2 regions of the Desulfuribacillus stibiiarsenatis genome follow, and region 2 is predicted to be linked to the other one. Evidence: riboswitches for the same ligand, from Rfam matches in the RefSeq annotation. Region 2 holds a riboswitch; the other holds the start of a gene.
What was found. Region 2 has a riboswitch for cyclic di-GMP ahead of BHU72_RS15075 (type II secretion system protein). Riboswitches for the same ligand answer to the same signal wherever they lie in the genome.
Positions count from the first base shown of each region.

Region 1: linked by a shared signal. The riboswitch ahead of BHU72_RS08640 (ABC transporter substrate-binding protein) and the one ahead of BHU72_RS15075 (type II secretion system protein) in region 2 are both predicted to bind cyclic di-GMP.

Region 1 covers NZ_MJAT01000022.1:183,132-186,339, reverse strand. Annotated here, with positions in the region: gene BHU72_RS08645 (ATP-binding protein) at 1-482, opposite strand, end outside; gene BHU72_RS08640 (ABC transporter substrate-binding protein) at 482-1,627, opposite strand; cyclic di-GMP riboswitch class II at 1,710-1,793, opposite strand; gene BHU72_RS08635 (GGDEF domain-containing response regulator) at 1,906-2,919, opposite strand; gene BHU72_RS08630 (GAF domain-containing protein) at 2,891-3,208, opposite strand, start outside.
Region 2 covers NZ_MJAT01000040.1:92,145-95,352, forward strand. Annotated here, with positions in the region: gene BHU72_RS15065 (prepilin peptidase) at 1-9, shown strand, start outside; gene pilM (type IV pilus assembly protein PilM) at 92-1,168, shown strand; cyclic di-GMP riboswitch class II at 1,372-1,455, shown strand; gene BHU72_RS15075 (type II secretion system protein) at 1,570-2,025, shown strand; gene BHU72_RS16660 (hypothetical protein) at 2,204-2,650, shown strand; gene BHU72_RS15085 (O-antigen ligase family protein) at 2,651-3,208, shown strand, end outside.

The sequences.
Region 1 (3,208 bases), on a different contig from region 2:
AAGGTCGGAATGACAAGATTGATAAGTAATCTTTGCTCAAAGGGATGGAATCTTATCAACGGGAATGGCTGATTTGCATTCCTCGCTACTTTAAAGATTTCTTTACCTTTGTATTGATATCCTATCATCCTATCAACAGTCGCATGGGTAATGAAACCCTCTGCGTTCATAATATATGATTCTAAGTATTTAGGATTATCCTTGATGCTTTCTAGAACTTTATCACTTTGCTCATAACCTAGCAGCTTATAATGTAGCGTTAATATCTCCATTTCTCTCTTCAAGAATAACCTAGCTGTTATTTCGTAACGTTCTAGTACCATCCTTGCGTTCGCTTGGTATAACTCAATGGTTGTTTCTGTCACGTACTTGTATATTAGACCTGCTAACAAGACAATCAGAACTAATCCCGCAATTGTGAACTGCCGGAATAGCCGCCATTGTAATCTATTGAAAACTATTCTAGAATTTTTATTGAACATTACGGAATCTCCACCTCTATAAACCGGCTGCCCTGAATGGTTACGGGGATGAAACCACTATCTTTGATTAGACCATGTTCATCAAATGATATCATATAACTTACATGCCTTTTATTATAGTCACGCAAGAGATTTCTTAATTGAGAGCTATTTTTAGACGCGTTCATCGTTTCGTACATCACTTGAAATCCATCATAAATCCACAGCCCAGAGGCGTCCAATCGATGATTACCTATGGCTATCTTATAACGCTCCATAAGTGTTACTAAATCTATTCGCTCTGCATAATCTAGATAAATTTTTGGCACTACAGAATATACATTGCCCTTTATTCCAACAAACTCATGAAGAATATCTGGATGCAGAACTACTCCTGTAGAAATAATCGGAAGTGTTATCTCTGCCATTTGACATTGTTGCAAAAAGTGTTCAAGTTGTTGCGACCCTAGAAAAATAACGACGGCCTTGCCCGTCAGTTGCCCCTTAATCCGGGTAATTTCGTTACTAAAATCTATTTGCCCTGATTCTACCGTTAGTATCTCTTGTGCTTTGATTCCTATAGAACTCAAAGCCAGTTCCAGTTCTTCTGCTCTTTGGATTAAATTAGACGTTTCGCTAGAAAGGATTGTCACTTGTTCTACTTGTAGATGTTTGTTGATGAGCTGCACCATCGTATCCATCTCATGTGCCGTTCGATTTCGAATGGAAAAACTCCATGACTTTTCATGAAATATCGTCTCATCTGTTGAGAAAAATGATATATGAGGAATTTCAAATTCCATCGCAAGCTCTGCGAGTAACTTTGTTCCTGCACTATTAAAATCTCCTACGATTGCAACCACGCTTTTGTTTTCTTTCAGATACTGCCTTGCCTTATCATATCCTTCCTGTTCTTCGCCCGTATAAGTAATATATTGATGGGTGATAGGATATCGTTGTTTTTGTTTTTGATAATCAGCTAAAGCTAATTCAGCCGCTACAATTAAACGGGATGGATTAAGGCTAGCTGTATTCTCTTGGTCTTTCGTTATAATTATGATTGTTTTCGTCTGGAGCGATTCCGTTCTCAGCCACAACAGGACTACTAATAGCAAACATACTATAATCACCGAGGTAATACTTTTTGTTGTTATGATTCTCGCCACGTGAACACCTACAATCTCAATACTTGTTGCTCAAATAATATTTCAAAGGAAAATCAACTTTTGCGTATAAAAAAGACCAGTTGAAATAACTGGTCGGTTACGCCACTTGCTCCAAACAATTCAGGCGTCCATGTTAGAATTGTTTATCTTAGCTCCCTTATGCTTTAACGAATATTCTTAGAAATTGCTTTCCACTCGTATTATAAAGTTAAACTAGGTCATTTGCAATAGCTTATAATACTCAGGACACCAAATGATATCTCTTATAAAAACACGCACTACGAGAGTCTACAAGTATTGTTAATAAAGCTACAGTTCTCTATAACCTCTTCATACTGCACAACTTTATTTCTACCACTATTTTTGGCCTTGTACAAAGCATTGTCTGCATGTTCGATAAGTGTCGTGGTCGAATCACTAGTATAATTATGTATTGTCGTAACCCCGAGACTAATCGTTACATAGTCAGAGATGGCTGACTTTTCGTGACAGATTTGAAGCCCCTCGACACAACCACGAATTTGTTTCGCAATTTCCATCGCCCCATGAATGGCAGTTGCTGGTAGAATGACAACGAATTCTTCTCCACCGTAACGTGCTACCATATCCGTAGGTCTCTTTAAGATTTTCTCCACTGTTTGCGCTATCGCTTTTAGTGTATCATCGCCACACTGATGACCATAGTAATCGTTATATAACTTGAAATAATCAATATCAAACATTACAAGGGATAGTTGTCCTTTGTTTCGCACGGCATAGCGCCATTCACGCTCTAAGTACTCTTCTAAGTACCTTCGGTTAGCAATTCCTGTTAGTCCATCAATCATGGAGAGCTTTTTTAAGGTTTCATTACGATCTTGAAGCTGTGCATTAAGCTCTTGTAACTCTTTTTCTCTAACTTTTCTTTTTTTCATTTCCGCGCTCAGTTGTAAGAGTGAGCCCACCCTAGCACATAACTCAATTTTATTAAACGGTTTTTTAATAAAATCTGATGCACCCGCTATAAAAGCATCTCTAAAAATCTCCTGATTGTCATATTGAGTTACAATTACAATTGGTATATCCCGAAATGCTTCCTTGCTTTTAATTTCCCGGCAAGCACAGATACCGTCTTTTTCTGGCATGAGAATATCTAGTAGAATTAAATCCACGTCGTCCGTAAGAACCGATATTCCTTGATCTGCCGAAACTGCTGCCACTACTTCTGCATCCAAATAATCACTAATGTATTTCTTAAGCAATCTTTGGGTATCCAGACAATCGTCAATGATTAGTATCTTCGTTTTCCTCACCCCGATACCTTTTTAATAATTCCACAATCTTTTGTTTTTTGATTGGCTTGGTCATATATTCAGTACATCCTGCTTGCATCGCAAGTTCACGGTCTCCTTGAAGTGCAAAGGCGGTAAGTGCAATAACAGGGGTCGCGTTTCGCTGATTTACTTGTTCCCATTTACGGATTTCTGAAGTTGCTGTATAGCCATCCATTTCAGGCATTTGAATATCCATTATCACAAGATCATACTCATTGTTTTGATAAGATTCAACGGCCAACCTTCCATTGTCTACAAACTCCACCTT
Region 2 (3,208 bases):
TTCCTATAGAATAGTGTAATAGGGAGAAGCTTCAAACAATATGATAATTATTGTTGTAGCATATAAACTATAGAAGGGGCTGTATGGTCCTATGAAATTCTTAGAGAAATATCTAAAAAAGAAAATTCAACATATCGGGCTTGACTTAGGCAGTTATTCGATAAAGATGGTTGAGCTTAAGCAAGGTGAAAATGATGATACTCATATGGTTGAGAATTATGGGATGCTTCCAATCCCTACGGATACTATCATCGATGGTGTGATTAAGAGACCAGATGTCATTCGCGATGCATTAGTGGACCTTAAGGAAGAACGAAATATCAAGAACAACGCTACCGTTACGATGGCTATTAGTGGTCGTAATGTCATCACTCGACCAATTAAACTACCAATTATGCCATTAGATGAACTGGATCAAGCGGTCCATTTCGAGGCTGAGAAATATATTCCGACACCACTGGATCAATTCTACTTGGATTATACAATACTTGGAGAAACGATTGTCGATAACACACCACACTATAACCTGCTACTGGCTGCAGTTCCGAAAGATATGATTAGCAACTTGATTCAGATAATTGAATCTGCCCATCTTAAGCCATATGCTGTGGAGATTGAGCCGTTATCGTTATACAGAGTATGGTGTTCCCATTACTATGATGAAGCTTTACCGAACCAAGCGATATTAAATATGGGTCATAGTAACTGCCATTTAGTCGTTTTTCAGAAGGATAACATTCAGTTCACGAGAGGTATTCCAGTTGCTGGACATCAAATCACCGATGCGATTGTTCATTCCATAGGGAAGGAAGTTGCTGTTGCTATAGATCTCAAGCATAAACAACGCGTGGGGAACATTGGGATAGAAGTCGTGCCCGAAGAAACAACGACATCCCCTTATGATGAATACTTAATTGGTGAGTCGATTACCGATATACTAAGCTCACTGACACAAGAGATTCAAAGATCTATTGATTTTTACCAGATGCAAGCGAAAGTGCGTCTTGACCGACTTATCATTACAGGTGGATCATCCAATCTTCAAGGGCTAGATGCATATTTAGAAGCAGAAATTGGCATTCCAGTCTTAGTAGGCGCATATAGTGAATTAGACCCAATGTATAGTCTTGCTACTGGACTTGCTATGAGGGAGTTTATGGAACGATAAGAAATCTGCACCATAAACAAAACTTAGCAATTGCAAGTCGTGAGCGCAGCAAGTACCTTAGTTGCTGTTACTTATGATCAGAATTCTATAAATTCTGATTATGTGAAGAAAGTCGTAGAATTTTATTGTGAAATAGGACCTTTGATGGTATAATTATATTAGTTTAATATGGGTGAACACCTGTATTTACTATACAAGCAAAAAACTTTTAGGAATGCTAAGATATTTAGTCTGTATGTGGTCACTTGGGCTAGATGGAGCGAGTAGTGAAACCGATCCGCACTTATTAATTATTTTTTACTTAGTAAGTTTGGTTCGGTTTTTATGTTCTGCCGATTCTGAATTTACGCATAAGATGTAACAAACAAAAAAACGGGAGAGTGAAAACATTGATGCGTTTCATGAAGAAAAGCAAGAAGAATCAAAAAGGTTTCACATTAGTGGAACTATTAGTAGTAATCGCAATCATTGGTATTTTAGCAGCGGTTATCGCACCAAACATTTTCGCACAGATTGAAAAAAGTAAGATATCAGCTGTAATTTCTGAGTACAGAGCAATTAAAACAGCCGCAGTCTTATATAGTACAGACAATAATGCAACAACTGTTGCTACATCTAACTTAAGTTCCTATTTAGAAAAACCAATTGGACCTGCACCTTTTACTGATAGTTATTCGATTACTGATGGCAAATTTTTAGCAGTTCCTGGTATTACAAGTGAGGTAGGCGACAAAATAGCACAAACTATTATTCGTACTAATGCTGGAACGGCAAATAGCGTTGATGTTTATTGGCAAGGTGGCTCTGCTCCAACTGGCACTAATACTGGAACACTTAACATTCGTTTACTACCATAATCTGTTTTTCTTGCAATCGGGAACAAACCCGACCTCATACGGGGTCGGGTTTTATGTTTATATTTGGCGGTGAAGCATGTCTTACCTTTCTATAACAAAATTATTTCATACGAAAAATCTATTGATTGCTTTCTTCATCATAGGAATCATAGCGTGGATTACTTGGATGCCTTTCTATATGTTTAAAGAAAATCAAATTAATGAGCGATTTATTCAGGCAGAACGTTCCATTAAATCTGCTACTGAGTCCTATCAGGCAGGAGATTTAGACACGGCGTTATTCCATTTAGAAATGGCAGATGAAATATATCCTAATTATTATCAAGTGTATTTACTTCGAGCAGATTGGTTATGGGAATCAGATAGGCATCTAGAATCAGTGGTAGCGTATCATCAGGCCTTACGAATCAATTATCATTGGGAACGGGCATATGAGCGGATTATTACGTTTTACGAGAACCAAGGAATGTATAATGAGGCAAACCGATATAGAGAACTTCTCGCAGATTTAGTTCCAGAAGAACAAGAAACAACAACTACATCAGAAGATAAGTTACCGTCTTATATAGAGACTGAATCAGAAAATCTATTTCAGCAAAAAGAGATAAGACGGGAGGAAATTTAAATGTTATCCCGTGTATCGTCTCAGAATATTATTGTTGGTCTAGTTGGATTATGTTTATTTTTGATTCCAATTGCTGTTCGTGTCATACCAGTCCATCAAGATACTCTTATAGGTGGATGGATGTGGACAATGTGGCAGTCCAAACTATATGGTGATTTTGATGGCTTCTTCTTAATAAAGAGTTATATATTGTATCTCTTAGGAATGGCTATAACGCTTTTGTTTCTACTCTTAGTTCGTAAAAAAGCGATACAAATAGAAAATGATGTAATTTTAAATGCAATGTATGTATTTGGTATCTGGATTGTTATTTCTGCCTATTTATCTGATTTTCCAGCCGAAAGTTTCTTAGGGTATCGTGACCGATATGAAGGCGTTTTTGTTATTATTATGTATATTTTAGTTTTGACGGTTACTCGGTATGTTGTAGCATCTCCTAAGAATGTATATTGGCTTTTAGTCTTTGCAACGAGTGGGGCAATTATAGTCGCTGTTATATCACTATGTCAATTTTATGGGTATAACCCTTTACAAGCTTCAAGTCTCGGGTTACTTATA